Regions from separate parts of the Methylibium sp. T29 genome, predicted to be linked through region 2. Evidence: predicted binding sites of a transcription regulator. Region 2 holds the regulator's gene; the other holds the start of a gene.
What was found. Region 2 encodes sigma-54, which starts transcription at its own class of promoters, with help from an activator protein. Its sites were predicted from a motif close to TGGCANGNAANCTGCTTT; they were not measured.
Positions count from the first base shown of each region.

Region 1: the regulator sigma-54 is predicted to act here: its motif matches at 2,088-2,105, upstream of x551_RS14140 (CmpA/NrtA family ABC transporter substrate-binding protein).

Region 1 is NZ_AZND01000124.1:1,187-5,351, reverse strand. It holds gene tsaD (tRNA (adenosine(37)-N6)-threonylcarbamoyltransferase complex transferase subunit TsaD) at 1-853, opposite strand, end outside; gene x551_RS14150 (MarR family transcriptional regulator) at 1,051-1,332, shown strand; gene x551_RS14145 (ANTAR domain-containing protein) at 1,435-2,067, shown strand; gene x551_RS14140 (CmpA/NrtA family ABC transporter substrate-binding protein) at 2,262-3,515, shown strand; gene ntrB (nitrate ABC transporter permease) at 3,531-4,165, shown strand, end outside.
Region 2 is NZ_AZND01000243.1:598-4,762, reverse strand. It holds partial or broken gene x551_RS18535 (THUMP domain-containing protein) at 1-647, opposite strand, end outside; gene x551_RS18530 (RNA polymerase factor sigma-54) at 742-2,265, opposite strand; gene lptB (LPS export ABC transporter ATP-binding protein) at 2,265-3,020, opposite strand; partial or broken gene lptA (lipopolysaccharide transport periplasmic protein LptA) at 3,196-3,554, opposite strand; gene x551_RS18520 (thiol:disulfide interchange protein DsbA/DsbL) at 3,736-4,165, opposite strand, start outside.

The DNA.
Region 1 (4,165 bases), on a different contig from region 2:
GCTGCGACCGCAGGCTGCGATTCGCCCCCACACCACCGGCCACCACCAGCCGCTGCAGCCTGGTGGCCCGCAGCGCGGCGAGCGACTTCTTCACCAGCACCTCCACGATCGCGGCCTGCGTGGCAGCCGCGAGGTCGGCACGCGGCTGCTCGCAGACGCCCTCACCGAGCTTCAGAACCTGGGTGCGTACCGCGGTCTTGAGTCCGGCGAAGGAAAAATCGAGCGTATCCCGGTGCAGCAACGGCCGCGGCAGCGCATAGGCGGTCGGGTCGCCGAACTCCGCAAGGCGGGCAAGCGCCGGTCCGCCGGGGTAGCCCAGGCCGAGCAACTTGGCCGACTTGTCGAAGGCCTCGCCGGCCGCGTCGTCGATCGTTTCGCCAAGCAACGCGTAATCGCCCACACCGTCGACCCGCATCAGCTGCGTGTGCCCGCCCGAGACCAGCAGCGCCACGAACGGGAACTGCGGCGGATCGACCGACAGGAAGGGCGACAGCAGATGACCCTCCAAATGATGGATGCCCAGCACCGGCCGGTCCAGCGCCGCGGCGAGCGCGCAGGCCACCGCGCTGCCGACCAGCAGCGCGCCAGCCAGCCCGGGACCGCGCGTGTAGGCCACCACGTCGACATCGGCCAACGCCCGGCCCGCCTCGGCAAGCACCTGTCGCGTCAGCGGCAAGGCCCGACGGATGTGATCGCGCGAGGCGAGTTCGGGCACGACACCGCCGTAGGCCTCGTGCATGGCGACCTGGCTGTGCAAGGCGTGGGCAAGCAGTCGCGGGCGCTCGCCATGGTCGGCCGCCACCAGCGCCACGCCGGTTTCGTCGCAGGAAGATTCGAAGCCGAGAATCAGCATCGCAGGAGTGTAGTGAGGCGATTCCGGTGACCTCGAGCACCGGCCCTGCCACAAAACCATGCCATTCGTTTCCTTTGGTCACATGGCGGGTGTGACGGAAAACACGATATTCGGGACTGTCGACCTATCGCAGTCCGGGCGCGCTGGTTAACCTGCGTTCACAGCGGCGTGAGGCCGCGCTCCCGGTAGATCGCCCCATGAAACAGTACAAGCTTTCCGCTTGGCCCGACCTGCCGGCAGGATTCCATCGCACGGCCTACCGGCGCATGCTGCACCAGATGTCCCACCGCCACGTGACCGTGCGCCAGCTGATGGCCGAGAGCGGCCTAGCACGTTCGGCGGTGATGCAGTTTCTCGACACGCTGTCGGAGCGCGAACTGCTCGACGAACGTCCGCACGCCGCACCGCCCACCGCGCTCGGCAAGCTGCTGCCGATGGCGTTGTGGCGCCGCGCCTTCGCGACACAGAGCCCGATCTAGACTCACGGTACCGACTCCGTGACAAGGCCCGCCTCGAGCGGGCCTTGTCATTTCCAGCGTCGGCGTGGTGGCCGTTGGCGCGCTCCTTGCAGCGCAGCCAACATGACCTCTCTCCAGGCGCTGCGCATCGTCATCGTCGCACCGGAATCGCTCACCCCGGCCGCGGACGACGACGACGCACTCGTCGAGGCGGAACGCTCGCGCAGCCTGCGCATCGGCCTGCTGGCCAACGGCTACAACATCGTCGCGGTATTGCCGATCGATGCCTTCCTGCCCGAGCGCATCGCGCAGATCCAGCCTGACATGATCGTTGTCGACGCGCAAAGCCAGGCGCGCGACACGCTCGAGCACGTCGTGATGTCCACGCGCGACGAACGCCGGCCCATCGTGCTGTTCACCGACGACGCCGACACCAGCCACGTCGGCGCGGCCATCGCCGCCGGCGTGACGGCCTATGTCGTCGCCGGCCTGGCGCCCGAGCGCATCAAACCGGTGCTCGACGTCGCGCTCGCACGCTTTCAGCACGAGGAAGCCCTGCGCCGCGAACTCGCCGACGCGCGCACGCAGCTCAGCGACCGCAAGCTGATCGACCGCGCCAAAGGCTTGTTGATGAGCCGCCAGCAACTCAGCGAGGACGAGGCCTACGCCCGGTTGCGCAAGACAGCGATGGACCGCGGCCTGCGGGTCGCGGAGGTCGCGCAACGCCTGATCGACGTGGCCGACATGCTGGGCTGAGGCGCTCGATCTTCCCGCTCTGGCACGAGGTTTGCTGCAGTGCACCCAAGGATCAACGGCGATCCCCTTTCCGGTGCGGCCACGCTCGGCCACACCGCAGCAGACGACGGCGTCTCACCCCGCACCGCTCCAGGGCTGTGTGGTCGTGATGGCGCCGTTTTTCATTTGAGCCTGATTTCTGGAGTCCGAATGCCATGCCGAACGACATCGCCAACCGCGCCCTGCTGGGCCGCCGCACCATGCTGAAAGCCGCTGCAGCCGCCACCGCCGTCGGCGCCGTGCCTGGATTGCAATCCGCCGTCTGGGCCGCCGGCTCCGACAAGCCCGAGAAGGACGAGGTGCGGATCGGCTTCATCCCGCTGACCGACTGCGCCTCCGTGGTGATGGCCTCGGTGCTCGGCTTCGACAAGAAGTACGGCGTGAAGATCGTGCCCACCAAGGAAGCGTCCTGGGCCGGCGTGCGCGACAAGCTGGTCAACGGCGAGCTCGACATGGCGCACGTCCTCTACGGGCTGATCTACGGCGTGCACCTCGGTACCGGCGGCCCCAAGAAGGACATGGCCGTGCTGATGGCGCTCAACAACAACGGTCAGGCGATCACGCTGTCGAAAGCCCTTGCGGACAAGGGCGCCGTCGACGGGCCTTCATTGTCCAAGCTGATGGCGACGGAGAAGCGGGAGTACACCTTCGCCGGGACCTTCCCGACGGGCACGCACGCGATGTGGATGCACTACTGGCTGGCGGCCGCCGGCATCAACCCCCTGTCCGGCGCGAAGCTCATCACGGTGCCGCCACCGCAGATGGTGGCCAACATGCGCGTGGGCAATATGGATGGCTTCTGCGTGGGCGAACCCTGGAACCACCGCGCCATCATGGACGGCATCGGCATCACGGCCAACACCACGCAGGACATCTGGAAGGACCATCCCGAGAAGGTGCTGGGAACGACCAACGACTTCGTCAAGAAGAACCCGAACACCACGCGCGCAGTGATGATGGCCGTGCTGGAAGCCAGCCAGTGGATCGACGCCGGCCTGCAGAACAAGATGAAGATGGCCGAGACGGTTGCGCAGAAGGCGTACATCAACACTTCGGTGGATGCCATCAACCAGCGCATTCTCGGTCGCTACCAGAACGGTCTCGGCAAGACCTGGGACGATCCCAATCACATGAAGTTCTTCAACGACGGGGCCGTCAATTTCCCCTACCTGAGCGACGGCATGTGGTTCCTCACGCAGCACAAGCGCTGGGGCCTGCTGAAGGAACACCCGGACTACCTGGCCGTGGCGCAGCAGGTCAACCAGATCGCGCTCTACAAGGACGTGGCGAGCGCCATGAAGATCAATGTGCCGAAGGATTCGATGCGCAGCAGCAAGCTGATCGACGGCGTGGTCTGGGATGGCAAGAACCCGAAGGCCTATGCCGACGGATTCAAGATCAAGGCTTAAAGCAAGGAGAACCCCATGGTCAGTGCCGTGTTCCACGATCCCTCGGGTGCCGGCCTCGCCGGTACGCCCGCCGCGGTGAGTGTCAGCAAGCCCGCATTGGCGGCGTCCGTAGCCGACCTGCCTTCGGCCAGGCCGGCGGCCCGCCTTCCGGCCGAGCCCTTCGACTGGCGCGGGCTCGCATTGCGCGTGCTGCCGCCCATCTTCGGCGCCGGCCTGCTGATCGGCATCTGGGCGCTGCTCACGATGAACGGCGGCGCCTTCCCGACGCCTGCGGCCACCTGGGCCGAGTTCGCGAAGCTGTTCAGCGATCCGTTCTACGACAACGGCCCGAACGACCAGGGCATCGGCTGGAACGTCCTGTTCTCGCTCGAACGCGTTGCGCTGGGCTTCGGGCTTGCCGCGCTGGTGGGCATTCCGGCCGGCTTCGTGCTCGGGCGCTTCAGCTTCGTCAACCACATGATCTCGCCGCTGATCAGCCTGCTGCGACCGGTGTCGCCACTGGCGTGGTTGCCGATCGGGCTGCTGGTGTTCAAGGCCGCCAATCCGGCGGCCATCTGGACGATCTTCATCTGCTCGATCTGGCCGATGATCATCAACACCGCCGTCGGCGTGCAGCGCGTGCCGCAGGACTACCTGAACGTGGCACGGGT
Region 2 (4,165 bases):
GTGCCGGAGCCGCACACCGGGTCGAGCAGCGGGCCGTCGGCCTCGCGGCCCTGCCAGCCGGCGGCGGCCAGCATCGCGGCAGCCAGCGTCTCCTTCAGTGGCGCCTCGCCCTGGTCCTCGCGCCAGCCGCGCTTGAACAGCGCCTCGCCCGAGGTGTCGACATACAGCGTGGCGTGCTCGGGCGCCAGGTGCAGCAGCAGCGGCAGGTCGGGGCGGCGGGTGTCGACGCTCGGGCGCGCGCCGAGCGCGTCGCGCATCGCGTCGCAGACACCGTCCTTGATGCGCAGCGCGGCGAAGTTCAGGCTCTTGAGCGGCGCGCGCTGCGCGGTCACGTCCACCTTCAGGGTCTGCGTCGGCGTGATCCAGTCGGGCCAGCGCGGGCTGCGGGCCAACGCGTACAGGTCGTCCTCGCTGCGGTAGGGCGCATCGGCCACCTGCCACAGCACGCGCTGGGCGAGCCGGCTGCCGAGGTTGAGTGCCATCGCCTCGCGCGGGCCGCCGCGCACCATCACGCCGCCGCGCTGCGTCTGCGCCGCCGCGCCCGGCAGCAACCGGGCAACCTCGTCGGCGAGCAGCGCCTCGACGCCGGCCGCGCAGGGGAGGAACAAGGAGGACGGCGGGGCGTCGGGCGGAAGGGCGACGTTCATGCGTGCAGAGGGGTTCGAGGGTTGCGCTCGCGCCTCGGTCGACACCGGGCGGGGCGCTGGGTCTTGTTGCCGGTTCGGGCCCGAGACCTCGTCGTCACATCATCGTGCGCCGCAGGTTGGCCGGCGCGATCTTCAGCGCCTCGCGGTACTTCGCCACCGTGCGGCGTGCCACCTGGATGCCCTGCTCTTCCAGCATGCTGCTGAGCTGGCTGTCCGACAGCGGCTTCTTGGCGTCCTCGGCACTGACCAGCTGCTTGATCAGCGCACGCACCGCGGTGCTCGACGCATTGCCACCGGCCTCGGTGTTGAGCGAGGAGCCGAAGAAGTACTTCAGCTCGAAGGTGCCGTAGGGCGTGGACATGTACTTGGCGGTGGTCACGCGCGAGATGGTCGACTCGTGCAGACCCAGCTCGTCGGCGATCTCGCGCAGCACCAGCGGCTTCATCGCGATCGCGCCATGGCTGAAGAAGGCCTTCTGGCGCTCGACGATGGCCTGCGACACGCGCTGGATGGTGTCGAAGCGCTGCAGGATGTTCTTCATGAACCAGCGCGCCTCCTGCAGCCGCGAGCTCAGGCCCGCGCCCGATTCGGTGCGCGCGCCCCGCTGCTGCTTGATGGCCTGGGCGTAGAGGTCGTTGATGCGCAGCTTGGGCATCACGTCGGGGTTGAGCACCACGCGCCAGCCGCGGCCGGCCTTCTGCACGATGACATCGGGCACGATGATGTTGGCCTCGGCCTTGGTGAAGGGCCGGCCGGGCTTGGGCTCGCAGCGCACGATCAGCGCCTGCGCGGCCTTCAGCAGCTCCTCGTCGGCGCCGGTGGCGGCCATCAGCTTCTTGCCGTCGCGCCGCGCCAGCAACTCGAGGTGGTACTTGCAGATCAGGATCGCGATCATCTGCGCCTCACAGCGCGGTCCGGCCCGCAGCTGCAGCGTCAGGCACTCTGACAGGTCGCGCGCACCGACGCCCAGCGGCTCCAGGTTGTGCAGCCACTTCAGCGCGCAGCGCAGGCGGTCGAGCAGCTCCTCGACCGCGATGTCGTCCTCGTCGCCGGCCAGGCGCTGGGCGATCTCTTCCAGGGGGTCGGCCAGGTAGCCGTCCTCGTCGAGCGATTCGATCAGCACCATCACCGCGCCGCGGTCCTCGTCGCTCAGGCGCATGCCGCGCAACTGGTCGCGCAGGTGGTCCTGCAGGCTCACCCCGGCGCTGCTGCGCTCCATGGGGTCGAACTCGTCGCTGTCGTTGTTGCCGGCCTTGCCGGGCGTCTCGCGGATGCCGTCGAAGTCCTCGCGCTCGGTGCCGTTCTCCCAGTCCTCGCGCTCGGTGGTGCCGAACTCGGCCGCATCCACCGCGACCGGCTCGGGGTCGGCGGCCACCTCGGACCCCGAGCCCTCCCAGGCGTCATCGGCCTGGCGCTCCGTGGCCGTGGCGCGCTCCACCGGCGCGTCGAACGGGGTCGGCGCATCTTCCTCCACTTCGAGGAAGGGGTTCTGCTCCAGCATCTGCTCGACTTCCTGGTGAAGCTCGAGCGTGGAAAGCTGCAGCAGCCGGATCGACTGCTGAAGCTGCGGCGTGAGCGCCAGATGCTGCGAAAAACGGACCTGCAGGGAAGGCTTCATCACATCCTGAAGTGCTCGCCGAGGTAGACCTTGCGGACGTCGGCGTTCTCGACGATCTGCTCGGGGGTGCCTTCGGCCAGCACGCGTCCTTCGCTGATGATGTAGGCGCGGTGGCAGATGCCCAGGGTCTCGCGCACGTTGTGGTCGGTGATCAGCACGCCGATCCCGCGGCTCTTGAGGAAGCCGATGATTCGCTGGATCTCGATCACCGCGATCGGATCGACGCCGGCGAACGGCTCGTCGAGCAGGATGAAGCGCGGCTGCGTGGCCAGCGCGCGGGCGATCTCGACGCGCCGCCGTTCGCCGCCCGACAGTGCCGGTGCCGGGCTGTCGCGCAGCTTGTCGATCGACAGGTCGTGCAGCAGGCCGTCGAGCAGCTCGTCGATGCGTGCCTTGGTGTAGGCCTTGCCGCGTTCGTCGAACTGGAGCTCCAGCACCGCGCGGATGTTCTCCTCGACGGTGAGCTTGCGGAAGATCGAGGCCTCCTGCGGCAGGTAGGACAGCCCGAGGCGCGAGCGCTGGTGGATCGGCAGGCGCTCGATCGGCGCGCCGTCGATGCGGATCTCGCCGGCGTCGGCGCGCACCAGGCCCACGATCATGTAGAAGCTGGTGGTCTTGCCGGCGCCGTTCGGGCCCAGCAGGCCCACCACCTCGCCGGCCGCAACGGCCAGGTGCACGTCCTTGACGACCTTGCGGGCGCCGTAGCTCTTCTGCAGTCCGCGAGCCTCCAGGCGGCTCGCCATCGCCGTGTTCATGGCCGCGTCCCCGCCCCGGAGTTGGCGCCGAAGCCGGGTTCTCGCGCGGCGTCAGCACGCCGCGCACCCGGCCTGGCGCGGCCGCGGAGGCCGGGCCGCCGAGCACCTGGAAGACCTCGGTCACGTTGTCGTAGGAGATGGTGTTGCCGGCCACCTCGTCGGCCAGCGTGCTGCCGCGGAAGCGCCGCAGCACGGCCTGGTTCACGAGCCGCACGGTGTCGCCGCGGCCGTCGTACTCGAGGCGCTCGGCCTCGCCCTCGATGTACTCGTCGTTGCTGCCGCGCTTCTGGCGGAAGTAGGCACGCTTGTTCGGCCAGCCGGTCGCCACCGCGGACTGGTAGCCTCGGGACTCTGGCGCACCTCCACGCGGTCGGCGCGGATGACGATGCTGCCCTTGGTGATCTCGACGTTGCCCGACAGGATGTTCAATTGCTTGACCTCGTCGACCCGGGCCGAGTCGGCAGTGAAGGCCAGCGGCTGGCTGCGGTCAGCCTTTTCGGCGGCGAAGGCCGGCAGCAGGGCCAGCCCCAGCACCGCCAGGACGGCCCGGCAAACAGCTGCGCCAGCAAGGTGCACCGCGATGCAGGATAGGGGGTCGGAGCGGACATGGAGGGAATCGGCATGAATCTTGCTGCCGATTCTAGGGTGAGTTCGATCGCTTGCCACGGCCGGCCGCCGCTCCGACGGCCGCTGTCGCGTCGACGCCAAACGAGGGTCAGCCGCCCTTGCGGATCTGCGCGATCAGGTGGTCGGTGATCGCCAGCGCGCGGTCGTTGCTGCCGGCCAGCGAACCCGAGGTGTAGTAGGACCCGTTGATGCCGATCGCCGGCGTGCCGTCGATCTTGTAGCCGGCCGACAGCGCGGCGGCCTGGCGGGCCTTGGTCTGCACCGAGAACGAGTTCATCACGTCGAGGAACTTGGCCTTGTCGACGCCATTCTTCGCCACGAAGTCGCCGATCGCCTCGGGCGTGTTCAGCGGATTGCGTTCGACGTGCATCGCGGTGAAGACCTTGCGGTGCAGGGTGTCGACCAGCCCCAGGGCCTCGATCGCGAAGTACAGCTTCTGGTGCAGCACGAACGGCACCTCGCGGAAGGCGACCGGCAGGCGCCGGAAGGTGATGTCCGGCGGCAGCTTCTTGACCCAG